DNA from 2 places in the Priestia sp. YIM B13486 genome. Region 2 is predicted to be linked to the other one. Evidence: a T-box and tRNA genes for the amino acid it is inferred to sense, from the RefSeq annotation. Region 2 holds a T-box; the other holds one or more tRNA genes.
The links. The T-box of region 2 lies ahead of leuS (leucine--tRNA ligase). A T-box ahead of a tRNA ligase gene usually reads a tRNA of that ligase, here a tRNA-Leu.

Region 1: it encodes a tRNA-Leu, which carries the amino acid that the T-box ahead of leuS (leucine--tRNA ligase) is inferred to sense. The anticodon was not compared.

What each region holds. Positions count from the first base shown of each region.
Region 1 covers NZ_JBHZOZ010000002.1:471,547-486,456, reverse strand. The annotation lists gene ACFX4G_RS06645 (hypothetical protein) at 1-128, opposite strand, end outside; gene ACFX4G_RS06640 (VanW family protein) at 307-1,245, shown strand; gene ACFX4G_RS06635 (YjcZ family sporulation protein) at 1,319-1,441, opposite strand; gene ACFX4G_RS06630 (GNAT family N-acetyltransferase) at 1,629-2,141, opposite strand; gene ACFX4G_RS06625 (YczF family membrane protein) at 2,224-2,448, opposite strand; gene ACFX4G_RS06620 (spore germination protein) at 2,595-4,217, shown strand; gene ACFX4G_RS06615 (Ger(x)C family spore germination protein) at 4,207-5,427, shown strand; gene ACFX4G_RS06610 (GerAB/ArcD/ProY family transporter) at 5,448-6,548, shown strand; gene ACFX4G_RS06605 (Na+/H+ antiporter NhaC family protein) at 6,747-8,147, opposite strand; tRNA gene ACFX4G_RS06600 (tRNA-Gly) at 8,363-8,434, opposite strand; tRNA gene ACFX4G_RS06595 (tRNA-Leu) at 8,454-8,535, opposite strand; tRNA gene ACFX4G_RS06590 (tRNA-Trp) at 8,562-8,635, opposite strand; gene ACFX4G_RS06585 (phospholipase D-like domain-containing protein) at 8,857-10,251, opposite strand; gene ACFX4G_RS06580 (hypothetical protein) at 10,561-10,830, opposite strand; gene ACFX4G_RS06575 (GerAB/ArcD/ProY family transporter) at 11,335-12,453, shown strand; gene ACFX4G_RS06570 (hypothetical protein) at 12,550-12,783, shown strand; gene ACFX4G_RS06565 (GerAB/ArcD/ProY family transporter) at 12,810-13,931, shown strand; gene ACFX4G_RS06560 (FAD-dependent oxidoreductase) at 13,957-14,910, opposite strand, start outside.
Region 2 covers NZ_JBHZOZ010000001.1:777,293-792,202, reverse strand. The annotation lists gene ACFX4G_RS03995 (tetraprenyl-beta-curcumene synthase family protein) at 1-1,030, shown strand, start outside; gene mnmM (tRNA 5-(aminomethyl)-2-thiouridylate-methyltransferase MnmM) at 1,043-1,612, opposite strand; gene mnmL (tRNA modification radical SAM protein MnmL/YtqA) at 1,609-2,571, opposite strand; gene ACFX4G_RS03980 (YtzC family protein) at 2,741-3,004, shown strand; gene ACFX4G_RS03975 (hypothetical protein) at 3,017-3,172, shown strand; gene ACFX4G_RS03970 (MDR family MFS transporter) at 3,331-4,518, shown strand; gene ACFX4G_RS03965 (GntP family permease) at 4,675-5,997, shown strand; gene ACFX4G_RS03960 (hypothetical protein) at 6,062-6,253, shown strand; T-box leader at 6,497-6,715, shown strand; gene leuS (leucine--tRNA ligase) at 6,780-9,194, shown strand; gene ACFX4G_RS03950 (rhodanese-like domain-containing protein) at 9,433-9,744, shown strand; gene ACFX4G_RS03945 (hypothetical protein) at 9,847-10,026, shown strand; gene ACFX4G_RS03940 (sporulation protein Cse60) at 10,237-10,416, shown strand; gene ACFX4G_RS03935 (BaiN/RdsA family NAD(P)/FAD-dependent oxidoreductase) at 10,421-11,692, opposite strand; gene ACFX4G_RS03930 (putative polysaccharide biosynthesis protein) at 11,904-13,547, shown strand; gene ACFX4G_RS03925 (pseudouridine synthase) at 13,599-14,315, shown strand; gene ACFX4G_RS03920 (DeoR family transcriptional regulator) at 14,539-14,760, opposite strand.

The sequences.
Region 1 (14,910 bases), on a different contig from region 2:
CGTTTCCACTTTAATACTTTTCCTGTGTCAATTACCGGAAAATACGTAAGGTTTTCTTCTGCTTTCATCTTTTGGGGATGCACAAAAAAACTAATAAGCATAAAGACTAAAATCATTAATTTTGTCATTGTCTACCCTCATTACCTTGTAGTTTCTCTATGTAATATGCGAAAGTACACAGACAATTATAAATAGAAATTTTTACACGCTAAGCTCATGGAAAATAATACAAAAAAGAGCTTGTGAATCTTATACATTAAACGGTTCATTTTATTCATACTAACAGGTGAAAGCGAGGTATATGATATGAATTTCACTTGGATGGTTGGACTTTTAATGCTCATTCAACCCCTTTCTACACAAGACCACTTATCTCTTACTCATGACGGTAAACCAATTGAACGGATTGAACGGGACAAAGTGGCCGTGCCTCTTCTTCCTGTCCCTATGGTTGATCATGATCGATACAATCTTCTTCTAAAAGAATTGGATAAAAAAACATATAGAGAGCCCATAAATGCCCGCATTGATAAAAGCGGACAAATTGTTCCTGAGCAAGCGGGTGTCAAACTATATCATAAAGATTTTGCGGAGAAATTTTATACTTATTTTTTTAACGGCGGTACGTCAACATTAGAAATCCCGACGCTTCCTGTTCCGCCTCGCGTAGATAAAGAGCTGCTTGCAACGATTCGAATTAAGCAAATCGGTCATTATCATACGGTATTTAACCCTCATAATAAAAATCGTTCTCACAATATTTCTCTTGCAGCTGAATCACTAGACAGCAGCGTTATATTTCCTGGGGAAGTTTTCTCTTTTAATCAAACCGTCGGAAAAAGAACGGCAGCAAAAGGATATATGCGTGCGCCAATCATTGTAAAAGGAGAGTATTCTGAAGGAGTTGGAGGAGGAATTTGCCAAGTTTCTTCTACTTTATTTAACGCCGTCGATAACGCTGGCCTAACGATTACACAGCGTTACTCACACAGCCGCAGTGTTTCCTACGTACCTCCTGGACGAGACGCTACCGTCAGCTGGTATGGACCTGACTTTCATTTTAAAAATACGTATAGTGATCCTTTGTTGATTCGAGCGCAGGTGCACGGGGGAGTCGTAAGCGTGGCCGTTTACTCTACTGATGCGATTGAATATAAGCCTCGCCGCGTGCCTTGGGCTTCTAATGACCGATTGTTGAAAGAAAAAAAAACTGAATCACATGTTGATACTGAGCCTACCGATTAATCATCTCTTCCAGCATTTTATAATGAACACAAAAAAGCCTAAAGGGTATCCTTTAGGCTATTCAGTGATATAATTAGCAGCCGTAGCCGCCACCATAACCACCGCTATAACAACTACATCCGATAATTACTAATAGAATAAATAATACAACTAATAAAGCGAAACCAGAACCGAATCCACATCCAGCATTAGACATACAAGCACTCCCTTTCAACGTAATTTTCTGTTGCTAAAACAAAGAAGGTTCAAACATAGGGTGTTTCTCATGGATAGCTTATTGTATGTCTGCCTAGACGTTTTGGTTTGCTGTTCTGCTCATTTTTTAAAAATTGGGCTTGTTTTCGTCTTTCAGCTCAGAAAATGTAATTCCGTAAAAGTAAAGCTCATTTCCACTCTTCCTTTAAAATTGCGTAATAATATTCATCCCACCATCCTTTTTCAGTTGGAATACATTTTTTAAAATACCCTTCTCTTCTCATCCCGATCTTCTCCATAACACGATAAGAAGACGTATTCTCAGGTTGACAAGTAGCAATAATCCGATGCAGTTTCATTGTGTTAAAGCTATAGTCCACTATTGCTTTTGCCGCTTCTGAAGCATATCCTTTCTGATGATAGAGAGAATTAAATACCCAGCCAATTTCATAAGTATGGTCCCCAAAATAGTTAAAAAAGACGATATGACCAATTAGAATTTTTTCGTTTTTTAATACAACTGGAAAATTTTTAGCATTTTCTTTTATATTTTCATTTACAAATTTCTTCGCATCATCCTTACTAAACATACCTTCTGGTATGTACTTCATGACATTAGCATCAGATGTATATGCGTAGACATCTTGCCAATCTTCATATTTAAATTTGCGTATTAGTAATCTGTCAGTCTCAATGTTCATGTGGTTCTCCCCTATCTCAAAGCTATCTTTCTATACGCTTGTTTCGATAGTGAAGATACAAAAACCTCTTTGCACCAAGTTACTATTGCTTTTGCTGACGCTTCTTTAAAACAAGATAAAGTGACTCTGCGAAAAAGAAAAACAAAAGAGAAAAAAGGACAAATAATTCGGCCACTTCCATTACACGAAACGGGCTTAAAGCATTGTATAGTGCCTGCAGTACGTTCGTTCCTTGAAAAAGATCAATTCCTACAGAAAGAGCGATCACAGATCCAAATAGCAGCAGGCTAACTCCAATAATTTTCATTATTTTCTCTCCTCACCTAATCAATACTTACCTCATAGGGTCGTCATTTTCATTTACTGTCATGCAAAAGATATTTTGTTAAAAATTACATAATTATACGGTTTTTGGCCAAATTAATAAAAACTATAGTAAGGGTGCTTTCATTTATGCCTTCGTTCTTTAAAAATCAAAAGTCTAAAAGTAAACTTCAACCTCAGACAGATCAAACGAACAGCGAACAAACAGCTTCTTCTCTTAAGAATCTGCTGTCTGAGAACCTTACCGTCATTAAAGAGAAAACTGGAAACAGCTCAGATATTGTGATTCGTCATTTTAAAATAGGCGTCAATAACACCTTGGCTGTTGCTATCGTCTACATAGAAGGGATTGTAGATAATCAGGCTATTCAAGATTACTTACTGCAGTCTCTTATGAAAGATAATCAAAAAAATGACCTAAACGATCAAAATGCATTAGAGTTAATTTCCGAAGACATCGTAACAATTGGCAACGTATCGTTTGCAGACAACTGGAATGATTTACTTTCTTCTTTGATGTCAGGAGACAGCCTTCTTATTGTCGATGGCATAAACCGCGTACTCAGCGTGAGTACACAAGGCGGTGAAAAGCGTGCCATTGCAGAATCTACTACCCAAATGGTAGTGCGGGGACCAAAAGGTGCCTTTACTGAGTCTATTGGCACAAACTTAGCCATGGTTCGCCGAATTATTAAAACACCTGACTTATGGCTAGAGTCGATGAAGATTGGCCGGGTAACTAAAACGGATGTCACTCTTATGTATATTCATGGCATCGCAAACGATAAAGTTGTAAAAGAAATTCGAAAGCGATTAAAAAACATTGATATTGATAGTATTTTGGAATCAGGTTATGTTGAACAGCTAATTGAAGATCAAACGGTCACTCCTTTTCCAACTATTTATAATACAGAAAGACCCGATGTGGTGGCGGGTAACCTTTTGGAAGGAAGAATTGCTATTTTTGTGGATGGAACTCCTTTTGTACTTATTGCTCCAGCGTTGTTCATTCAATTTTTCCAATCGGCTGAAGATTACTACGCACGCTTTGATATTGCGACGTCCATTCGTCTTTTGCGGGTGTTTATGTTTATGATTTCACTTATCGCTCCTGCTACGTATGTGGCGGTTACGACATTTCATCAAGAGATGGTACCCACAACGCTTATTGTAGCTCTTGCGGCACAGCGAGAATCCGCTCCATTTCCCGCGTTCGTGGAAGCTTTTTTTATGGAAGTCACCTTTGAAATTTTGCGTGAAGCAGGGATTCGTTTACCAAAAGCTATCGGCTCTGCTGTATCGATCGTCGGAGCCCTTGTTATTGGGCAAGCAGCAGTTCAAGCAGGGATCGTCTCACCAGCTATGGTTATTATTGTATCGATTACAGCCATTGCTAGCTTTGCCACACCGTCTTTCGATATGGCTATTTCAGCACGTTTAATTCGTTTTTTATTTATACTAGGAGCGGCTACATTCGGTTTCTATGGCATTATCCTTATTCTTTTAATGGGGGTTGGACATCTGTGCAGCTTACGTTCATTTGGTGTTCCCTACATGACGCCATTAGCACCCTTTATTCCTGCAAGCAATGAAGATACCTTGCTGCGGTTACCTTGGTGGACGATGAGAAGAAGACCTAAATTAATTAGTGATAACAAAGTTCGTCAAAGCAAACATCAAAAGCCTGAGCCTCCTTCTTCAAGAGGTATGATTAACCAGGAAATGGAAGAAGATGATCAAAATGAAACGTAAAAGTTTATTTTTACTGTTAATGACCATAATGATGGTATTGCTTACTAGCTGCTGGAGTAAAAAAGAATTAACAGACCTTGCACTTGTATCGGCAATGGGAATTGATAAAACGAAAGACGGGCGGTATGAGCTTACCTTCCAAATTATTAATCCTGGAAACGTAGCCGGTTTGCAAGGAGGCGGCACGCAAAGTCCGCCTGTTACTATTTATTCTGCTTCCGGTGATAATTTAGTTGAAGCAAGCAGACGCGCTTCGGCTAGAATTTCCCGAAGACTTTATTATGCCCATACAAACTTAATCGTGGTTGGAGAAAAGTTAGCCCGTGAAGAAGGAATTAACATTCTTATTGATTCTATTGATCGCGATCCTGAGTTTCGAATTACGACTTCCTTAGTAATCGCAAACCAGTCAAGTGCTGCTGATTTGGTAAAAGCACTAACGCCTGTCGATAAAATTCCAGCAAACAAAATTATGAAAACGCTGGAGTTCACTCAAAGAAAATGGGGAGAAAACCTCAAGGTTTCTTTTCAAGAAGTGATGAAATCTCTCGAATCTCCCGGAGGAGAAGCACTAGTCTCGGGTTTTCGTTTAGTTGGAAATCCTCAACAAGCAGAAAACTTAGATAATCTCCAGCAAAGCGCACCAGAAGCTACCCTTCGTGCTTCTGGCATTGCTGTTTTTAAAAATGGAAAGTTAATCGACTGGTTGTACAATAGTCCAGCTAGAGGCAGCGTTTGGATTCTTGATAAAATACAAGGAACCGATATTAATGTAGATTGGAAAGGAAAAAAAGAAGCGCTTGCCTATCAAACAGTTCGTCAAAAAACGGATGTATCTGTAAAAATGATAAAAGGAAAACCTTATGCGTCCGTTCACACTCGCGTAGAAGGCGATCTTGGAGAAGTGGAGGTCCCTGTTGATACACGTCAACCTGCTGTCATCAAAAAAATGGAAAAAGCAGCAGGTAAAGAAATAAAAAAAGAATTACAAACAGCTATTAAACAAGCTCAGACAGACAAAGTTGACATCTTCGGGTTTGGAGAAGCGCTGGAACGCACGCGGCCTAATCAATGGGAAAAACTCAAATCAGAATGGGATGACGTTTATTTTCCAAAATTAAATGTAGACGTTACGGTAGAAGCTTACATTCGCCGAACAGGTCTGCGCAATAAATCATTTCTCTCTAGCCTAAAAGAAAAACAAAACTGAGGTCAGGAGGTTCTGGCTATATGGAAAAAGCAAAAATTAGCGCCACTCAATTATTTATTCTCATGGTTTTATTCGAGCTGGGAAGTGCTTTATTAGTTCCTCTTGCAATGCGAGCGAAGCAAGATGCATGGCTAGCTATTTTAATTGGAATGCTGTGCAGCTTTTTTTTCTTCTTAGTCTATCATAAGCTCTATTCCTACTATCCGGACCTCCTGCCTACAGAATATATGCAGAAAATTTTAGGGAAGGCACTTGGAACACTTCTTGCATTCATATATATTGTCTATTTTTTATACGATGCATCACGAGTTCTAAGAGATTTCGGAGAGATGCTTCTTACTTTTGCCTATCCCGATACGCCTTTATTTATTGCTAATGCCTTGTTGATGCTGGTCATTATCTATATAACTCGAAAAGGTATTGAAGCGATAGCCAGATCAGGAGAGCTTCTGTTTATTTTCATGTATTTTCTAGCTGTTGCAGGCTTCATCTTGATTATTAGCTCGGGATTAATTGATTTTAAGAACTTACAGCCGGTATTAAAAGAAGGAATACTTCCTGTGGCCAAAGTTGCTTTAACTGAAACGCTGTATTTCCCTTTCACAGAAGCTATTGTATTTACCATGCTTCTTCCTTATTTAAGCAACCCCAAAAAAGCAAGTGTCACCATGCTATGCGCAACGGGATTAAGCGGAATTAATTTAATTATTACGATGATCATTAACATTAGCGTGCTTGGGGTTGATTTGACGACAAGATCACAGTTCCCTCTTCTTAGTACTGTTCAAACGATTCAAGTAGCTGATTTTTTAGAGCGTCTCGATGTATTTTTTATGTTTGCTATGGTTATTGGGATTTATTTTAAAGTTAGCATCTTGTTTTATGCCTCTATCATAGGTACAGCTACTTTATTTAAAATTAAATCTCCTTCCCGTCTAGTGTATCCTTTAGGCATCATTGTGTTGTTTTTGTCGATTACAATCGCTAGTAATTTTCAAGAACATCTTTATGAAGGGCTACACGTAGCGAGATTTCTTTTACATATGCCTCTTTTTGCTATCGTACCTATACTGCTTTTGATTATCGCCTTTTTGAAAAATAGGAAGAAGCAGCACAGATAGTATATCTCTAATAAATAGAAAAAATAGCGTTAAAATTATCGAGGTGATGTTCGTGTATATATGGTTTTATGATCATTTTATTAATACCATCTTATTTCCGCTTACTTGTATCATGCTAGTGTGCCTATCATTAGGGCTGTATGCATACTTTAAGCTGAAAAAAATGAAAAGTTGATACTAGATGGCTATTTCCCTCATTCAAAACAAGAAAGATACCACAAGATAAAAAGCAACTGTTATTCCCGCTGCAATTAGAGCGGGCTTTAATTTATACTTGGCATATTCAATAACAGATAAATCTAATATTTTGGCGATGGTATTCGTATCGTCGCTTAAAGGCGAAGAAAACGCTCCAAATGAACCGCTTGCAAATACGGCACCGATAATCAACGGCAAAGAAAGATCTGCAGAACTTGCAAGCGATACGCCAAGCGGCATTAAAATTCCCCACGTCCCCCAAGCAGACCCGATAAAGTAAGAAATAGCAGCTCCAAACACAAACATAAAAGGAGTGACAAACATTTGAGGAATCCACTTAGAATGTGCCGTCACGAAATTGGAAAAACCCAAGTCTTCTGTAACAGCGGATAATCCCCATACTACCGATAACAGCAGAATAACGGACATTAAGTCATTGCCTCCTGTGATAAAACCATTAAGCAAATTCTGTAATGTAAAGCGCTGAAACAAGAAAAAAATGAGGGTAATTAACGTAGTCATAATCAAAGCTACTACCATCGCTTCTAGCACGTCTGCTTTAATAAATGCTTCAAAAAAGGTGTGACTCTTATGATGTCCACTCCACCATGTTAAAAGTAAGGTGAGTGAAATCACGACAAGTAAAGGCACTAACAAATTCCAAGGCTTAGAAGGCAAATCCCTCGATACGCAAGGATGACAATCATGCCAATCTTTTTCTTCTTCTTCCTCAAGCTTCATAGGAGCCGTAGATGTTGAATGATGAAAAAAGCTTAAATAAATCCCTACTAAAATAATCACAATCGAAAAAAAATTATAAGGAATGCTTTGAATAAACAAAGAATAAGCGTCTTGTTTTATGCCTTGATGATCAATCGCCATTTGAATGATGGATACCATATATCCTACAAATGCCGTCGCCACAGGAATTAAGACGATAACAGGAGTAGCAGTTGTTTCAATAACGAACCCTAGCTCTGCTGTCGTCATTTTCACCTTCTTCAGTAATGCTCTCATGATGGGCGCGATCGTCACGAAACGAAATGTCGGAGCACTGAATGTTCCAATGGTTGAAACATAGGTTAAAATAAGGGCTTTTTTTCTTGTATCAATTCTTTCAGCAGCTGTTTCCACAAAACCTTTAACTCCTCCAGCCATCTTAATCATTCCGATGAGCCCTGAAAACGCGTATAAAAAGACGACGATTTCTATATTACTTTTATTTCTAAGAGCTTGTACAACGTAGTGAAGTAGCTTTTCAACACCTCCAATAATCGAATGATCAATCAAATAAGCGCCTACTAATAAGCCTAAAAACAACCCTGGCAGCACTTGTTTGGTGAAAATAGCTATGGGAATAACAATTAAAAACGGTATAATTGAAAACCAACTAGATTCCATAGGACTCTCCCCTATCTTAAAAACCATATTAGATGTCTTCACGTATCGTTCATTAGCTTTTAATGTAACCCCGATATTATGTGTATATTCACGAAAACAACACGTATAAGCAGTACTGCTTTAATAAAATACTTCTGATTAAAAACAGCATCATAAAACTCTTTATTTCTACAACAAAAAAAGCAGTTTGCACATGCAAACTGCTTTTGAAAAGAAGCGGAAGACGAGGTTCGAACTCGCGACCCCCACCTTGGCAAGGTGGTGTTCTACCACTGAACTACTTCCGCGCGTATATGAAAGTAAAGATGCGGGTGAAGGGACTTGAACCCCCACGTCATAAGACACTAGATCCTAAGTCTAGCGCGTCTGCCAATTCCGCCACACCCGCGTGTAAATTAAAAAATAACTCCAAAATGGCAGGGGCAGTAGGAATCGAACCCACACTGACGGTTTTGGAGACCGTAGTTCTACCTTTAAACTATGCCCCTAGAAATGATTTCTTCAAAAGAACCTCGTTTATCAACGACGCTATATCATAATAAAACATATATGGAATTTCGTCAATAGGTCTTTTGATGAATCATAACTAGTACTAGGGGTTTCAAAAAAACTGTGAGGCATATCACAGTTTTTTACACATTCCCTTCACCAGCTGCAGTCCTCTTTAATCTCCGCTATTTGTTTTTAAAGACTCTGCTGTAACACAGTACTATACAAAATGTCTCCAAAATCGTGTAAAGACCGAAAGAATATGTAGGAGTGCAGATTTTACGGGAGGCACGTTTTTTTGAGAATCCGTATTAACATCCACAGGTTCTCCCTCATTCCCCACAAGCGTACTGTGAGAAATTTTAGTTTCAATAGCTCCTGTTAACTCGGCTGCAAATTCTTCACTATCTATCATAACCATGGATTCAGTATTTAAAAATGCAGAGCGTGAATCTAAGTTAAAAGAACCAACTGCACTTAAACGCTGATCATAAACAACAGATTTCCCGTGAATTGAATAGGGCTTTTGATATTCATAAAGCTTCGAACCAGCTTTTATAACGCGATTCTTCACTCCCAAGTATGCAGAAAAAGCCATAGCATTTGGAGTGGATGTAATAGAATTAGTTAAAATAATTCTTTGCACTTTTGGTTTTACTTGCTTATCTATATACTGTTCCATTTCTTTTGTTGGTACGATATAAGGGCTTTGAACAACAATGGATTTTTCAGCTTGCTGGGAAAGCTTAATAAATGTTTTCCATATAAAAGGGCTTTTATTTATTCGTTGAATAGGATTTGTAATAAAAGAAATCTTTCTTGTAGGCATCGTTGCTTCTCTCCATACAATATAAGGATGGACAAAAGGTTCGTTTACTTTTTTGGCCTCTTCGTATTGATCTATCAATAATTTTTTTCCTGAAAGACCGCGAAATTGTTTAGTTTTCTTGGGCTTTGGAAAAGCTTTTCGTGTATACGGATGATTCCATAATTTTTCTATATACTTCTCCATTGAGAGAATGACACTATGACTTTCTTGCTTTGTGTTATAAATCAGTACATCACGGTCATAGACAAAATTTTCATTTGGTTGACTAGCCAAGTATTTATCTCCAATATTTCGTCCTCCACTAATACCTAATTGGCCATCGACTACTATTATTTTATCGTGAAGACGGTTATGCCATGTCCAAGGTTTAAAAATAGTAAAGGGCTCATAGTACTTTAATTCAATATTATTGTGGAAAGCTAGAGCATAAAGAACATTTTTCCTCTTGCCTTTTAACCCATGAGCGATCCCATCTAACAACACGCGAATACGTATACCTCGATCCGCAGCTTCGAATAAAGCACCCATAAGTAAATCCGAAGAACGGCCTTTACCGATGGAAAAGTATGCAATATCAATTGTATGCCTCGCTTCTTGAATCATCTGCATCCGAACAAGCCCTGAAAAATAACCATTTTCTAAAAGCATAACTCGATCTGTGGATTCTTTCTTCCCGTAAAAATTCTCAGTATTCATTACTTTTAAGTCTTTTCCCTTGTGTAAAGGGACATAAAACAGTACCACTGCAGTTACGAATACATATATGAAGTACAATACGACAATCATTATTAGTATGTTTATTAGCATATTTCCTGTCACAATCCCTTTCCATTCTTATCGTTCTGTTTTTATTAGGATTCTTACTTTTTTAACTTCTATACCTTTTAAAATAAGAATGGAATGATGGATTATTTGTTACACCACTGTTGATTTCCGTGCCAGTCTTCGCCTTTCCCTCCAAACAACAGCTAGAAGCAATTATATACACGAAACCTACGTTTACACTACCAATAAAAAAAGCAGAAGTTCATTACCTTCTGCTTTTACAATTTATACTCTCTATTGTGAACCTGCCTAAGTAAAACAGCGGCTCTTTTATTGATTAAGGTCGTTCTCCATATCTTTTATATCTTGCTGAAACTCTGTTAAACGCTGACGCTGTGTTTCAGAAGCATTTTCAAGCGCATTTTCAATTTGCTGAGAGGCTTCATTCACTTCACCTATCGCTTGCTTCGCTTCATGGCCGTACGATGCATCATTTTTAGCTTCATTTGCCTGTTCATATGCATCTACTGCTTCTTTATGCCCCTGCTGTGCTGCTTGAAACGATTGTTGTTTATCTTTATTGTATGGGTATTTTTTCATCATAGTGCTCCTTTCCATTTGTTCACTCTTTAGTGTGGCATTTTTCTACTTATTCATACGACGCTTCAATAGGTTAAAGCTAAATGAATATTCCTCATAACAAATCCCTCAATCATTTAAGAGCCCTACAAAATATCTTCTATCTCCTGAAATACTTTCTATATTTTACAAAAATGTATAATCACTTTCTTTAGCGGACATCATACGAATAGCTTATCTGAACGAAAAAATGTATTGGGGTTGACTGCATGCACTTGTTTCTTTCCTTTTTGATCATTTGTGCAGGGATTATATGGATGGAAATAAAAAGATTACCTCAACACTCCCATAAAAAGGAACGGAACATTTTTATTGTGTTTATGACAATCAGTATCATAATCGCTCTTGCAAAAATCTTTCGTCTGCCTCTACCGAATCCTTCTGATTGGGTAGAAGTAATGTTTCAACCTTTAAGTCACTTATTATTCCGTTGGATCACTTAATTAGTGTATATGGCAAAAGGATGTGCTCATTTTGCTTAATGAAATCAATATTTCAGCTGCGCAGTTTCGCAAGCTAGTAACGTTATATAGTATTGGCAGCACCATTATTGTTGTACCTGCCGCTATTACAGCTGATGCTCATCAAGATGCCTGGATTGCCGCACTTTTCGGTGTAGCATCAGGAATTGGCTTAGTTTTGCTTTTCATCTCACTAGGAAACATGTTTCCAACGCTTACGCTTATGGAAATGAACGAAAAAATTTTAGGCAAAATAGCCGGAAAGATTGTATCAGTTGTTTTTGTGTTATCCAATTTATTCATCAGCAGTCAAGTTCTTTACTATGTAGGAAATTTTCTCACTACACAAATTCTTCCCTATACGCCGCTTACAGCCATCCATATTGCATTTATGGGCGTGGTCATCGTAGGAGTACGCCTAGGAATAGAAGTTATTGCACGAAGTGCCGAAATTTTATTCCCTTGGTTTGTCGGATTATTCGGACTTCTCATTTTGTCTATGATTCCTCAAATTAAAATAGAGCATATTCAGCCTGTGTTCGAAATCCATCCAAAAGCTTTTATTCGTGCTGTTTTAACCTTTTTAAGCATGAGTTCTTTGACTTATACTATCCTGCTTATGATTTTTCCTTCCCATACATCAGACACAAAAAAGGCAACTCAATCTTTTTATATAGGTAATATAGCAGGTGGACTAGTGATGGTGACGTTAATCTTACTCGGAATTTTAGTGCTTGGCCCTTATTACTCCCAAATCACCATGTTTCCAAGTTATGAATTAGGTAGAAGAATTGATGTAGGAAACTTTCTCCAAGGAATTGAAGTAGTCATTGCTATTTTGTGGTTTATTACTCTCTTTTTTAAACTTTGCATTTATTTTTACGCTACTCTTTTGGGGTTTGCTAATGTATTTCATATAAAGGACTACAAGCTATTTTCTTTTCCAGTCGCGCTCATTATGATTACCCTTTCCCTTATTGTGTATCCAAGCGTTTCTTATCAAAAGGATTGGGATACAAAAACGTGGATTCCCTACAGCTTACTTGTAGGCATCTTATATCCACTTTTCCTTTTAATAGCAGGGTTTATTCAAAACAAAAAGCGGCGTTCTAGCAATGTATAGAAACTCAAAAACCTTTAATAAAGAATGCACCTTCAGTATAAGTAATTATTTTCCAGTAAAATATAACACTAATTATTCATGTATAGGAGCTAGTGTATGCTAGGGGTATTGGGGTTACTTATTGTTGGCACGCTCGTCATTTGGTTTGAAGTACCTAAACTACGGCAAAAAAAAGCAAAGAAAGAACTGTGGCTATTCTATACAGTTCTTGCAATTGGAATGGTCGTAAGCATCTGTAAAGCACTTGGTTTAAATGTTCCAAATCCTTCTGATTTATCAGCTGCTATCTTCAAGCCAGTCAGCATATTTTTACTTCATTTACTATCTTAAGACGTTAAGAAGAGGAAGTGAATACAGTGAAACCTGTAGTTAAAATTTCAACGATTCAATTTCGCATGCTCGTTATGCTTTATACAATTGGAAGCACAATTGTTATTGCTCCAGCAGCTATGACTGTAGATTCTAAACAAACCGCTTGGATTCCAGGTATCCTTGGAGTAGTATGCGGATTTATATTAGTGAAAGTATATATAGCTCTCGGACTTTTATTTAAAGATAAAAATCTGATAGAAATCAATGAAGCAGTGTTTGGAAAATATCTAGGAAAAGGTGTATCTTGTTTATTTGTCACGTCTACTGTCATAACATGCAGCCGTATTGTATACTACGTGGGGAGTTTTTTAAATACACATATTATGATGGAAACTCCGCTGATTGCTATTCACATTATTTTTATGCTTGTGGTTGTGTTTGGAGCAAGACATGGACTAGAAACCATCGCACGCTGCTGTGAAATATTTTTCCCTTGGCTTATTGGCCTTCTCGGAATTTTCATCTTTTCACTGACTCCTCAAATGAAAGTCGAAAACCTTATGCCTTTATTAGATATTCACTTAAAGCCGCTGACTCATTCGGTTTTCATCTTTCTTAGCATCACTTATTTTACTTTTGCTCCTTTAATGATGGTATTTCCTCTTCATTTAAGAAAACCTGAAAAAGGTGCTAAAGCTTTAATGAGCGGAAGTCTGTTAGGTGGATTTATTATGGTAGCGATTATTCTCTTTTGTATAATGGTTATTGGCTCTTATCATTCTTCAACTACCATGTTTCCTGTATACGAAATGGCTAAGCGAATTGAACTGGGGAATTTTTTGCAAGGAATTGAAGTAATTATTGCTATTATATGGTTTCTTACTCTTTTCTTTAAAGTTTCTCTTTATTTTCATGCTTCTATCGCTGGGCTTTGCCACATTTTTAACGTTAACGAAACTCGATTTCTAACGTTACCGATGGGGTTAATCGTTACAACTTTTTCTATTATCGTTTATCCAACTATTATCTATCAAAAAACATGGTTAGCCGAAACGTGGATTCCCTATAGTTTTTTCGTAGGAGCTTTTTATCCTTTTATTCTCCTTACTATAGGCTGGATCCGCTTTAGACCTGCTAAAATAAAAAAGATAATAAAATCCACATAAAAAAAGCAGGTAGTCACCTGCTTTTTTATGCTTGAAGCGCTTGAAGTCCTGCTTGGTTTAAGAAATGCCAAGGCTTATTAAAATGCGGCTGAAAGAAAAAGTCCATAAAGCCAAGCTCATCGATCGTCATTTCCTGCTGTACACATACAGACAATGTATTGATTGCTTGAGTAGCATCAATTTTAGAAATAACCTGTGCACCTACAATTCGTCTTGTTTCTTCTTCATATACTACTTTTAACGTAATATTTTCGTACGTTGGCATGAATTCAGGTCGGTTATTCTCTGATATTGTGATACTTTTCACATTCATATCAAAAAGAGAAGCTGCTGTTTCTGTTATGCCGGTAGATGCAACATTGTAATCATAAATATGCAAGCCTGACGTTCCTTGTGTTCCCATATACTTAATCGTCGGCTTAACAAGGTTTTGAGCTACTAATGTTCCCATTCTAACCGCATTGGTAGCAAGCGGAATATAAGCATGTTTCTTAATCGGATTGTAGTAAATGGCACAGCTATCTCCGGCAGCAAATATATCTTTTTTGCTTGTTTGCATATATTCATCAACCACAATTGCCCCGTTTGGAAGCATATCTACTTGTCCTTTTACTAAGTCTGTATTTGGACGGAAGCCAACACACAGAATAACAAGATCCGCTTCGTATTCGCCATCAGTTGTCACTACTTTTTCAACAGATCCCTCACTGCCTACAAATTTAGTAACCGCTTGGTTTAATGCTAATTTAACTCCTCGATTTTCAAACTCAGTTTCCATTAAATTCGTAAATTCTGGATCAAGATATTTATTTAAAATACGATCAGCACTATCAATAAACGTCACTTCTTTTCCATACACTTCGAATGCTTCTACTAATTCTGCACCAATATAGCCCGCACCAATTACGGCTATTTTCTTCGCTTGCTTCGCTTTTTCAATAATGTGATTAGCATGCTGATAGTTTTTACAAAGCACAAC
Region 2 (14,910 bases):
AATGAGAAAAATTTATCGAGAAGTGTTTCCTGTCGTTCATCATGAGCTTAATCATTGGCGCGAACGAGCAAAAGAGATTCCTAATAAAGAATTGCGTACTCAAGCATTGGCAAGTATCGATACAAAAACTTTTCATTGTGAAGGAGGCGGTATCCTATCGATTTTAGCGAAAGAAAACATGATTGAATGCGTGAAATTTATTGTTGCCTACCAAACAATCAGCGATTACTTAGATAACTTATGTGACCGCAGCAATTCGCTAGACCCTAAAGATTTTGCCGCCTTACATGAATCGATGCCAGATGCGTTGACTCCTCATGCACCTCTTGGGGATTACTATCGTTTTCGAGCGGATAAAGACGACGGAGGATACTTAGCTGGACTTGTCCAGACTTGTCAGCAGTCCTTGCGAAAAGCTTGTAATTACCATATAGTCTCTTCACATTTATTAGAACTAGCTAATTATTATTGTGATTTGCAAATACATAAGCATGTTGAAATCAAGGAAAGAGTTCCACGATTAGAGAATTGGTTCGATGCTCACCGGCACAGTGTTCCTGAAATGGAGTGGTATGAATTTTCAGCGTGCTCTGGTTCAACGTTAGGAATTTTTTGTTTAGTTGCTTATAGCTTTCAAGAAGAGATGACCGAAGAAATGACGCAGAAAATAAAAGCAGGATATTTTCCTTATATTCAAGGCTTACATATTTTACTCGATTATTTAATTGACCAAGAAGAAGATAAAGCAGGAGGAGATTTGAACTTTTGTTTTTATTATCCTCATTATCAGCAAATGATGGATCGCTTTTTGCATTTTGTCGTAAAAGCGGACGAATATGCTAAAAAACTGCCAGATTATCACTTTCACTGCTTTATCTATAAAGGACTCTTGGGCGTTTATTTGTCGGATCAAAAAGTGCGGGCACAAAAACATGTTCATGTGAATGCACGTAGGTTAATAAAAGCGGGGGGAGCCCTCAGCTACTTTTTCTATATCAACGGACGCTTGTACCGAATGTTAAAAAGATAAGCCATATGCGGCTTATCTTTTTTCAATAGCAATGATGAAGGGAGGGTTGTTTTGCTGATTCATGAAACGATATTGTAAAACGTGAACGTCTTTTTGATCAAGATTTTGGACATGCGTTAGTAAATCGTCTCTTTCTTGTTTCCCTTGTTCGTGTCCATGATAAATAACGAGCACAATCACTCCTTCAGGTGCTAGCAAATCAAGTAACTGCTCAATTGCAGAGATTGTTGTTTCAGAAGTGGTGACAATGTCTTTATCTCCACCTGGTAAATAACCTAAATTAAAGACAGCGCCCGTGACTCGTCCTTTAATAGAACGAGGAAGCATGTTTATATTGCTGTGGCTTTCTTGGATAAGTGTTACTCTGTTTTCTACATGGTATTCTGTCAATCGCTGTTGAGTTGCTTGAATGGCTTGAGGTTGAATATCAAATCCATATACATGACCTGTATCTCCGACTAAGTTAGCTAAGAACAATGTATCATGTCCATTTCCTGCTGTGGCATCAATCGCGACATCTCCTTGGGCCACAGCATTAGTGAGCAATGTGCGGGCAAAAGGCAGGATACGTTCTATTTTCATCTTTCCATCAACTCTTTTTCGTAATATTTTCCTTGATAGCTTTGACGATGTTGGAGCTCTTGATCAATGGCATTTAATACGCTCCACTTATTTACGCTCCACATCGGTCCAACCATGAGGTCTATCGGTCCATCGCCTGTAATACGATGAACAATCATCTCAGGAGGGAGTACTTCGAGCTGATCGCATACAAGCTTTACGTATTCTTCAAATGAAAGAAATTCAACAAGGCCCTTTTCATACTGTTTGACCATAGGAGTTCCTTTTAGTAAATGAAGCAGATGAATCTTGATTCCTTGAACGTCTAATTTTGCTACTTCACGTACGGTTTCCATCATCATATCAGGTGTTTCTAAAGGCAAACCATTAATGATGTGAGAACAAACGCGAATACCGTGTTTTCGAAGCTTTGCTACCCCATCTACATAGCATTGATGATCGTGTGCCCGGTTAATAAGCAGTGAAGTTCGTTCATGAACAGTTTGCAGTCCAAGTTCTACCCATAGATAAGTTCGTTCATTTAATTCAGCCAAGTATTCCACCACATCGTCGGGGAGACAGTCAGGGCGCGTGGCGATAGAAAGCCCAACAACTCCGGGAAGCTTTAAGACGGCTTCATATTTTTCACGAAGCTCCTCGACAGGAGCATGAGTATTAGTAAATGCTTGAAAGTAAGCAACGTATTTTCCGTCTTTCCACTTATGATGCATTTTTTCACGGATTTCATTAAATTGTGTCACGAGGTCATCCGCTCTGTTTCCGGCAAAATCCCCTGAGCCGGCAGCACTGCAAAACGTACAGCCGCCGTGAGCTACCGTGCCGTCTCTGTTTGGACAATCAAATCCTCCATCTAAGGCTACTTTAAATACCTTATGGCCAAAGTGGTTACGTAAGTGGTAATTCCAGGTGTGATAACGTTTGTTTTCAGATTTATACGGAAATGGGTTTGTCTGACTCAAATCAGCAACCTCCTTTTTACATGCAATATACATCAACAAATTGTATCAAAAACGTGAAAAAGTGCCAAACAAATTTAAGGATGCTTATATTTAACAGGTTCTTCTTGTCGTAAAGGGAAGTAAAGTTGCGCAAAATAAGACAGAAATGAACGAATAGGAGGAATAGAGAATGACAACTCGTCAAGCAGTGGATCAACTTATGCAACAGTGTGAAGATGCTATTCGCTTTGGACAAGGCCAGTTGCAGGAAGGCATGAAGCAAGAACATTATAACGACACTGAGTATACAAAAGCACAGGAAAAATTAGAAAATGCTTATAAAGAAATTGAAGAGTTTTCTCACAGTGCAAATGCACAGCAAAGAGAGCAGCTATATCGCATGCGCCTGCAAGTTCAGCAGCTGCAAAATAAATTGATCACAACTCAGCATTAAGGAGAGGATTTTATGGCAACGCGTTCAAATCAAAATAATCCGGAACAAAAAACAAAAAACGGGATCAACAGCAATGACATTGAGCTAGGAAAAGATTTTGATCCGGTAAAAGAATTAAAAGCACGAAACAGCAAGCGTGCACAGCCGGTTCGTTCGAAGCAAAAGTAAGCGATAAAAAGGTGGTTTTGCATGATATTGTCATGTGAAATCACCTTTTTAAATAGTCAGCGAATTTTAAATAAATTGTCTATATGTAAAAGCATTGCGAACCCTTTAAGAAAAGACTAGAATGTACGTTGGCATTCGAATAGATAGGGGGGAGATCAATGCCTAAATCACTTTGGTTTTTGATTATTGGTATGCTTGTAAACGTAACGGGAGCTTCATTTTTATGGCCTCTCAATACAATTTATATAAATGAACATTTAGGAAAGTCGTTGTCCGTCGCAGGAGTGGTTCTTATGCTGAATTCTGCTGCAAGCGTAGTAGGAAATTTGCTTGGAGGAACGCTTTTTGACAAAATCGGAGGATATAAATCCATTTTATCAGGAATTATTATTACTCTTATTGCATTAGTGGGACTCGTGTTTTTCCATGGTTGGCCTACATACGTTGTTCTCTTGGTTGTTGTAGGGTTTGGATCTGGTATTGTGTTTCCATCTATGTATGCAATGGCAGGGTCCGTTTGGCCACAGGGCGGAAGAAAAGCATTTAATGCGATGTACGTTGCTCAAAATGCAGGAGTAGCTATTGGCGCCGCGGTAGGAGGCATTGTAGCGTCTTATTCATTTACGTATATTTTCTTAGCTAATACAATTTTATACGTTATTTTTCTGCTTATTGCTATTTTTTCATATCGCCATATTTCGGTTACAGTTGGGCAAACGAATGTCCTTAATGAAGCTGGGAGCATTGGGCATAAAACGAAGCTGACTGCTCTTCTTATTTTATGTACGGGGTATGTCTTATGCTGGGTGGCGTATGTTCAGTGGCAAACAACGATTGCTACGCATACGCGTGAGCTGAATATACCTCTTTCTAGCTACAGTTTGCTTTGGACGATTAACGGGATTTTAATTGTAGTCGGTCAGCCTTTGATTGTACCCATCATTCAAAAAGTAGCAAAAACATTAAAAGTACAAGTCCTAATTGGAACGGTTATTTTTGTGGCTTCTTTTGTTATCGTGGTGAATGCTACAACATTTCCGCAGTTCTTAACAGCCATGGTTGTGTTGACAATTGGAGAAATGTTCGTTTGGCCAGCCATTCCAGCTGTTGCAAGTCAGTTGGCACCATCTGGAAAAGAAGGATTTTATCAAGGTGTAGTTAACAGCATGGCTACTGCAGGTAAAATGATTGGTCCTCTCTTTGGAGGCGTTATTTTCGATGCGTTTAATATGTCTACGCTGTGCTATTTATTAATTGGGCTATTGCTATTCAGCATGTGTACAACATGGATATACGATTATAAATTAAAAGAAAAACGTCAGCGTTCGTTAACCATCTCTAAATAAATAGAGATGGTTTTATTTTTGACTGCTTAATAAACGTAGGAATGTCTTCAGTATTCCTTTAATAATATAGTAAGGGTCGTGACAAGCAAAGGAAGGAGTATATACCTGTAAATATGTAAGCGTTTTCTAATTATATGACTTCATGGGGGGCTAAATATGCTTAGTATGATTGGATTAATTGGAGGATTATTGCTGCTCATTGTATTAACGATGAGAGGCATGAATTTATTTATAGCAGGTCCGCTCAGTGCTTTAGTTGTTGCGTTAACAAGCGGAATGCCTTTATTTCCACAGCTGGTGAAAGAAGGGGAAGCAAATTTTGTTGGAAATTACATGTCTGGTTTCACAGGATTTATTGCTTCTTGGTATTTAATGTTTCTATTGGGCGCCGTCTTTGGAAAAGTGATGGAAGACAGCGGGGCTGCTGATAGTGTTTCTCGCTGGATTGTCAGTAAACTAGGAATGAAAAGAGCAGTGTTGGCGATTGTACTTGCCTGTGCGGTCTTGACATACGGAGGAGTCAGTTTGTTTGTAGTAGCATTCTCTGTCTATCCAATGGCTTTGAGCTTATTCAAACAAGCCGATTTGCCGAGGCGGTTTATTCCTGCTGCTTTAGCATTTGGTTCCGTTACGTTTACGATGACCTCGGCTGGGTCGCCTGAAATCCAAAACTGGATTCCAATTGAATATTTGAAGACTAGTCCGTATGCAGGATGGGAAGTTAGTTTAGTTGTAGCAGTAGTGATGGCTGTATTCGGCTACTGGTGGTTAAAGCGCTTGATTTCAAAAGCAGTTAAAAATGGAGAGCGTTTTATATCACGCGAGAAAGATCCAGTAGTAACGGAAAATCAGTCTCTTCCTAATCCTTTATTAAGTTTGCTTCCGCTTGTGGTCGTGCTCACTATTTCTTTTGCACTTCATAAGCCACTTCAGCAATCTGCGCTGATTGTCGCACTTTTAAGCGGGATCATTGTCACTTATATTGTGAACCGAAAGCATTTTAAAGGATTTTGGAATGCAGCTTCAGAAGGAACGCTGGGTGCGTTAATTGCTATTGGGAATACAGCCGCTGTCGTAGGTTTTGGAGGAGTTGCTAAGGCTGTTCCCGCGTTTGGAGTGGCTGTAGATGCCATGACGCATATTCCAGGAAGTCCGTTGATCGGAGGAGCTATTGCCGTGAGTGTTATCGCGGGGATGACAGGTTCGGCTTCAGGAGGTCAGGCGATTGCTTTGCCAATTTTAGCACCTCACTATCTAGATGCTGGTGTAAATCCAGAAGCTCTCCATCGCGTAGTAGCTATTTCCTCTGGAGTACTAGATTCCTTGCCTCATAATGGTTATGTCGTAACAACCATTAATTCTATTTGCGGAGAAACTCATAAAGATGCGTATGGATCAGTTGCAGCAATGACGGTGATTGTGCCGCTTGTTGGTCTTGTACTTGCGATCATCCTGTTTTCTTTTGGATTTGGCATTTAATAATAGCAGCTAAAGAAAGCAGGGGCTGGGATAAAAGTATTTTAGTTGAAGGAAGATCCGAACGATGAATCGTTCGGATCTTTTCATGTTTATGGTGAACGTAGATTTCATTTGTTTAGGTGCTTCTAGCTGCGGAGTGGAGGGCAAGACAAAGACTCCTGAAATAGGTGAGACCCCGCATGAGTGTAAGCAACGAGGAGGCTCATCGGCTGCCAGCGGAAAGAGAAGTCTTGCACGGGAATCAACAGCGGTGTAACCAAGAGATTCATACTAGCGCATTTATTCTATTTGTTCGTCTTTAAATTGGATTGATTTAATTATGTCTCAATCCCTTTTTTGTTTGGCCGTCGATGTATGTTTTTGGGAGAAGTTGTTCATATATAAGAATGAAAGAGAGGATTTAGCAATAAAGCAGTGCTGCATTGCAGAAACTTTTACAAAATCCCTTGAACAACTTGCAGTTTACGAACATATTATTTACAATACAAGGTAGTATGATGTAAAAACTATGATAAGGAATAGTAGTGAACGAAGCGAGCTAAGAGAGCTGACGGGTGGTGCGAGTCAGCAAACGAGCGTTCATGAACTCACCTTGGAGTTGTAAATGTGAAGTAAAGTAACATTTGCCGTCTATCCGCGTTAAGGAAAATGAGTGAGTACATAATTGTGCTAATTTGGGTGGTACCGCGGGAAGTTTATTCAACCTCTCGTCCCTTTGTTTGAGGGATGAGGGGTTTTTTAGTTTAATTAAATACAGCTGGAGCGTACAAGGAGGATTATGTATGGCTTTTAATCATGAAAAGATCGAACAAAAATGGCAAAAAGTTTGGGAAGAAAATAAAACATTTAGAACAACAGAAGATGAAGGAAAGCGTAAATTTTACGCATTAGATATGTTCCCTTATCCATCTGGCGCTGGTTTACACGTTGGGCATCCAGAAGGTTATACAGCAACGGATATTTTATCTCGTATGAAGCGTATGCAAGGATACAATGTACTTCATCCGATGGGATGGGATGCATTCGGACTACCTGCTGAACAGTATGCATTAGATACAGGAAACGACCCGGCTGAATTCACTGAACTTAACATTAATAATTTCCGTCGTCAAATCAAATCGTTAGGTTTCTCTTACGATTGGGAGCGAGAAATTAATACAACTGATCCAAACTACTACAAATGGACGCAGTGGATTTTCTTACAGCTATATAAAAACGGCTTAGCTTATGTGGATGAAGTAGCTGTTAACTGGTGTCCTGCTCTAGGAACGGTACTTGCGAACGAAGAAGTTATTGACGGCAAAAGTGAGCGTGGGGGACATCCGGTTGAGCGTCGTCCAATGAAGCAGTGGATGCTTAAAATCACCGCTTATGCAGATCGTTTACTAGAAGATTTAGATGAGCTTGATTGGCCAGAAAGTATTAAAGAAATGCAGCGCAACTGGATTGGCCGCTCTGAAGGAGCTCACGTGCACTTCACAATCGATGGATACGACGACACATTTACTGTGTTCACAACGCGTCCTGACACGCTATTTGGGGCAACGTATGCCGTTTTAGCACCTGAACATCCGTTTGTAGAAAAAATTACAACAGCCGAACAAAAAGAAGCGGTAGAAGCGTATTTAGATCAAATTAAAAGCAAAAGCGATTTAGAACGTACAGACTTAGCTAAAGACAAAACTGGCGTATTCACTGGTGCTTATGCAATTAACCCTGTAAACGGCGAGAGAATGCCAATTTGGATTGCTGACTATGTTCTAATGAGCTATGGCACAGGTGCAATTATGGCTGTTCCGGCTCATGATGAGCGTGATTATGAATTTGCTGTTAAATTTGAACTGCCGATTAAAGAAGTAGTAGCGGGCGGAGACGTTTCAAAAGAAGCTTATACAGGCGACGGCGAGCACGTTAATTCAGACTTCTTAAATGGTTTAGATAAAGAAGAAGCAATTTCAAATATGATTCAGTGGCTTCAAACAAATGAAAAAGGTGAAAAACAAGTAACATACCGTCTGCGTGACTGGTTATTCAGCCGTCAGCGCTACTGGGGTGAACCAATTCCTGTTATTCACTGGGAAGACGGCACAACGACTGCAGTTCCTGAAGATCAACTTCCGCTTGTGTTACCAAAAACGACTGAAATCAAACCGTCAGGCACAGGTGAATCTCCGTTAGCAAACATTGATGACTGGGTGAACGTTGTAGATCCGGAAACAGGCAAAAAAGGGCGCCGCGAAACAAATACAATGCCTCAATGGGCAGGCAGCTGCTGGTATTACTTACGCTACATTGATCCAACAAACAGTGAAGCGTTAGCAGATGCAGATAAATTAAAAGAATGGTTGCCGGTTGATATTTATATCGGTGGAGCTGAACACGCTGTTCTTCACTTATTATATGCTCGTTTCTGGCATAAGTTTTTATATGATATCGGCGTAGTTCCAACAAAAGAGCCGTTCCAAAAACTGTTTAACCAAGGTATGATTCTTGGAGAAAATAACGAAAAAATGAGTAAGTCAAAAGGTAACGTTGTAAACCCAGACGAGATCGTAGAAAGCCACGGTGCAGATACGCTTCGCCTTTATGAAATGTTCATGGGGCCTTTAGATGCGTCAATCGCCTGGTCAACAAAAGGGCTTGATGGTGCACGCCGTTTCTTAGATCGTGTATGGCGCTTACTTGTTGACGATAACGGTGAATTAAGCAGCAAGGTTCAAGAAAGCAATGACACTACGCTTGAACGCGTGTATCACCAAACGGTGAAAAAAGTAACGGAAGATTACGAAGGCCTCCGTTTTAATACAGGTATCTCTCAGCTTATGGTATTCATCAATGATGCATACAAAGTTGACGTGCTGCCAAAGCAATACGTAGAAGGATTTGTGAAGCTATTAGCACCAATTTGTCCTCATACGACTGAGGAATTATGGAGCAAACTAGGTCACGAAGATACAATTTCGTATGAGGCTTGGCCTGCGTTTGACGAAGCAAAACTTGTAGATGATGAAGTGGAAATTGTCGTTCAAATTAACGGTAAAGTACGTGCGAAAGTAAACGTACCTGCTGAGGCATCTCGTGAAGAGCTTCAAGATATTGCAATGGCTAATGAAGATGTTCAAGAGTTCATTGAAGGTAAGACAGTGCGCAAAGTGATTGCTGTGCCTGGTAAATTAGTAAACATCGTAGCTAATTAAGTATTGATGTAGAACAGAACCCCTGACAGTTCTTTAGTCAGGGGTTCTGTTCTAGACCTAAGCGCCTGATGTCCACCTTTCGGGTTGACATCAGGCGCTTAGTCAAACCTTTAACTACGATTGGAAAAGCTTAGGCAGGCTGCTGCTTAAGCTTTTCTTATTTAGTGGCATAAAGGTATTTGAATTTGCTACAATAGCGATAGCAAGCTGAATGAAAGAATAGAGAGGAATGACGAAGATGGAAGAAGTAAAAGTAATTACGCCTGAAGAACTTCAAAAACGCGTTGAAAATGGAGAAGAACTTCATTTAGTTGATGTGCGCGAAGATGAAGAAGTAGCAGAAGGAATGATTCCCACTGCTAAACACATTCGTATGAATGATATTCCAGGTAATGTGGATTATTTCGATAAAGACAAAGAATATATTTTCATTTGCCGTTCGGGCCGCCGCAGTGAAAACGTATGTTACTACCTTCAAGAACAAGGATATAAAGTAACAAATATGGTTGGCGGTATGTTAGAGTGGGAAGGAAAAACGGTTAATAAATAAAAAGAGGCTGGGACAAAAGTATCTTAGCTGAAGTGAAAAATGAACCATTGATCAACATGTTTGATTAGTGGTTCATTTTTTTTGTTTCGTTTCTTCTAGCAGTTGATTGGAAGGCAAGGCGAAGACTCCTGCGAGAAAAGCGGAACAGGTGAGACCCCCCAGGAGCGCAAGCGAGGAGGAGGATCACTGGCCGCCCGCGGAAAGCGAAGTCTTGCAAGGAAATCAACTGCCGTGTTACAAGCGGTTCAGCTCATGTATCCCATTTGTTCGTCTTTAGATTGAATTCATTTCGTTATGTCTTAACCTCTTTTTTGAATGAAACTTCTGCCAACCGACTAAAATGATAGCAGGAAAACAAATGATGACTAAATCTATAAAAGCCCTCATAAAAATAGAGGTAGTAAGAGATTGAAAATCTGTACAAAAACCATCATCAAGAGAAACAGTCCATTCTGATTGAAACAAATTTGATAGGACAAGGTGGTAGAAGCTGTGATACAAGTAAAAATGTTTGATAAAGAGCATGAAAAAGATTTAGAATTTGCGGTGAACCGATTTTTACGGAAATTAGAGGATGAAGACGTCGTTGATATTAAATACCAAGTGACAGTGGATGTTGATCGTGATGAGCAGGTGTACTGTTTTTCAGCCATGGTTATGTATAAAGCCTAGCATATTATGCTAGGCTTGTTGCAAATTCTCCTGCATTACTTCCAGCCAAACGGCCTGTTACAAGAGCAGAAGTGATATTGTATCCTCCAGTGTATCCATGGATATCAAGAATTTCCCCGCAGAAGTAAAGGCCTTGCATAAATTTCGAAGACATTTCTTTTGGGTGAATTTCTTTAACAGATACGCCGCCTCCTGTGACGAATGCTTTTTCTAAAGAAAGCGTGCCGTTTACAGCAAATTCAAATCGTTTGCACAGTCTTGCAAATTCTCTCAGTTTCTCATGCTGAAGCTGTCCTGCTAGCGCTTGGCTATCAATGCCTGCCTGCTCGAGTAAAAACAATAGATAACGTTCAGATACAAAACCTTTTAAGACATTTTTAATTGCTTTTTTCGGTTCTTCTTTTGTTGTTTTGACTAATTGTTGAAAAATATCTTCTTCGTTTTGGCTAGGAAATAAATCAAGAGACATTTGAACAGTGTTGCTTTTTTGTTTCTTTAACTCTTTAACAACATATTGGCTGCAGCGAAGAGCGGCAGGGCCAGAGATGCCAAAGTGAGTGAAAATCATATCCATTTGATGAGTAATGACAGGCTTGCCTTTTTTATTAAGCACGCTTAGTCCTACATTGCGAAGCGATAGACCTTGAAGCGTTTTGGTTTTAATAAAGTGTTCGCTAGATGTAATAGGAACTTCTGTTGGGTAAAGCTCAGTAATTTTATGCCCCGCATCTTTTGCCCATTGATAACCGTCTCCTGTCGAACCTGTATGAGGTACTGATTTTCCACCTACTGCAATCACAACGCTTTTCGTTTGGATTGCTTCCCCGTTTTGAAGCACAACTTCTTTCACGGTGTTGTTCTCATAGTGTACGCGTTTAACGGCTGTGTTTGTGCGAATTGTCACGCGAAGACGGTGAAGTTCGCTAATTAATGCGTCAACAACAGATTGCGCTTTATTGCTGACCGGAAACATACGGCCGTGATCTTCTTCTTTTAATTTAATTCCAAGGCCTTCAAAATAAGAGATGATATCTTCGTTATTAAAAACAGAAAACGCACTGTATAAAAAGCGTCCGTTTCCTGGAATGTGTTTAATAAGTTCATCAATGGGAAGACGGTTTGTCACATTACAGCGTCCGCCTCCAGAAATGGCAAGCTTTCGTCCCAGTTTATTGCCTTTATCAATTAATAATACGTTTGCACCTGACTCACCAGCTGCAATCGATGCCATCAAACCAGAAGGTCCTCCTCCGATTACGACTACATCATATATCATACTTTCACCAACCTGTCTATTCTTAAAAAATTTTAGTTTGTTCACTGACAAATCTCTCAACATTGGATAAAATGGGCTATAGTCTTTGTTTTTCTAGTTTGTTGACGAGTGCGAGTGAGTATAAGACCTTTCTTAGTGTATACTGTCACTTGCTTCTTTTCAATTCTATCATTATTATCAGTATGTAACATTAAGTATCGGAGGCAAACGTATGTCTGATTCAAAATTGTTAAGAGGGACCTTTGTGCTGACTCTTGGCACCTATGTATCCCGAATCTTGGGAATGATTTATTTATTTCCATTTGCGATCCTTGTTGGAACCGTAGGGGGAGCACTGTTTGGTTACGGATATAACCAATATGCTATTTATTTAAGTATTGCTACAGCCGGTATGCCAATGGCCGTATCGAAATTTGTATCAAAATATAATGCACTCGGTGATTACTATACGAGTAGAAGAATGTACCGGGCCGGCATGAAATTAATGCTTGTCACAGGAATACTTGCATTTTTACTTTTATATTCATTAGCTCCTGTTATGTCTAGAATTACACTGGGAGGTTCTGATTTAAATAACTCCTTAGAAGATGTAGTAATGGTTATGCGAATGGTTAGTGTTGCGTTAATTGTAGTACCGATGATGAGTTTAATGCGAGGATTTTTCCAAGGTCACCAGTCTATGGGACCAACAGCTGTTTCACAAGTAGTTGAACAACTTGTGCGGGTTGTCTTTTTATTGGCATCTACCTATATCGTCATCAAAGTTGTCCACGGGAGTCTTGCATTAGCCGTTGGATTTGCTACGATGGGGGCTTTTGTAGGAGCTCTTGCTGGATTGGCTGTATTAATTTGGTACTGGAAAAAACGAAAGCCTTATCTTGATAAAATGGTGAACGAGCAGACGGTAACGCCTACGCGTATTTCTACCGTATCCATTTTTAAAGAGCTGCTTACGTATTCATTGCCATATGTCTTTGTCAGCTTGGCTATTCCGCTTTATCAGTATGTGGACCAATTCACATTTAACCGTGCAATGGTAGCGGCTGGACAAAAAGAAATAGCAGAGTCAATGAACGGAATTGTTCAGTCTTATGTTCCAAAGCTTGTGATGATTCCCGTTTCATTAGCTACTGCGTTCGGTTTGACTCTTGTACCAACGATTACACGTTCCTTTGTGAATAAAGATTATAACGTACTGCAAAAGCAAATTGATCAAACATATCAAACGATTATGTTTCTTGTGCTGCCAGCATCTGTAGGATTAATGGCTTTAGCTGGCCCAGCCTATACGTTTTTCTTTGGAACAGATGCATCGGATGCGGGTGGGAATGTCTTGCTTTACTATGCACCGGTAGCTTTATTGTTCTCATTTTTTACGGTGAATGGAGCTATTTTACAAGGAATCAACAAACAAAAATATGCTGTTTTAAGTCTATTATTTGGATTGATTGTGAAAATTGTCGTGAACGTTCCATTTATTCTTATGTTCCACGAGATTGGTTCAGTTTTAGCGACTGCACTAGGCTATATCGTATCTCTTGTTTATATGTTTGCGCTTATTCAAAAACACGCAAAATATAACTACAGTGAGTTTATAAAACGCTCTGTGCTTATTCTCATTTTTGTTGCGATTATGGGAATCAGCGTAAAAATTGTCGCAGCAGTGATTGGTCTGTTTACAACGCCAGGACGATTCTCTGCCACTGTTATTACGATTATAGGAGCAGCAGTAGGCAGCCTTATTTACTTTATTATTACCTATCGTACAAGCCTGCTTGAAAAAGTAATGGGAGCGAGGGTAACAGGTGCAATTGAACGAAAGATACTGCGCCGAAATAAACAGCGCAGTGCCTAAGAAGATGACTCGTTAGAGTCATCTTCTTTTCAAAAAAGAGGAGGATATTACATGCGTTTGGATAAATTGCTTTCTACCATTGGGTACGGAAGCCGAAAAGAAGTTAAAGGTCTTTTAAAGACTGGGGCTGTTAAGGTAGACGGTACAGCAGTTAAAGATGCTAAGGTCCACGTTAATCCAGATGAACAAGAAATAACTGTGCATGGCGAAGCCGTTTCTTACCGAGAATTTGTTTACTTTATGCTTCATAAGCCGCAAGGCGTCATATCAGCGACAGAAGATTCTCTTCATGAAACAGTTTTGGACTTGCTTGAACTTGATGATGCTGTGTATAACCCATTTCCGGTAGGGCGTTTAGATAAAGATACAGAAGGGCTCTTGCTGCTGACGAATGACGGTCAGCTTGCACATCAGCTGCTATCTCCTAAAAAGCACGTTCCTAAAACGTATTTTGCAAAAATTAATGCACCGGTGACTGAAGAAGATGCTGAAGCATTTAGGCAAGGTGTCACTCTTGATGATGGATATGTAACAAAATCAGCAGAGTTAAAGATACTAACAAGCGGTGTGGAATCAGAAATTGAATTAACGATCGTTGAAGGGAAATTTCATCAAGTGAAGCGTATGTTTGAAGCAAGAGGAAAAAAAGTAACGTATTTAAAACGTTTATCTATGGGAGCTTTGCTATTAGACGAGTCGTTAGATTTAGGAGAGTATAGGGAGTTAACGGAAGAAGAACTAGCTTTATTGCAAAACTCAAATGCCTAAGAAGAGGCGAAAGAAAAAGGAACCTAAGTCTAAAATGGTTCCTTTTTTTTGTCCACTTTGTTAGACAAGTGAAACATTTCACGTTAAAGCACTTAAACGAGTACCAACTCTGCTTGACGTGCAAATGGAGCGGGGGACTATGCACTCGTCCAAGTCTTGACTTTCTACTGCGTAGAATTTTATCTCTATATATAAATCACTTACTACCCTTGAAATAAACTTACTAGGATGACATCTTGACCTTCTTTTGCGTAGTCGTCCATGTACCGCGACTTGGGCTGCGAACTAAATCATTATATGCTAACACATTCAAGTCACGCTGAATGGTTCTTGGTGTAATACCAAATTCGTCTACGAGCTCTTGCGTTGTAACTGTTCCATTTTTACAAATGAACATATAGACCGATTTGATACGAGTTAGCATTCGATTAGTTGAAGGTTTCAAAAAACCACTTCCTTATTCGTTTTTCGTAAGGCACAACTTCTTTATAACTCTGAGATGTCAAGCACTATTTCAGTCCTTATCCTTATTGTACACAAAATCGACAGAAAAATAAAAGAGAAAACGCAAATTAACACAATATTTACAAAAAAT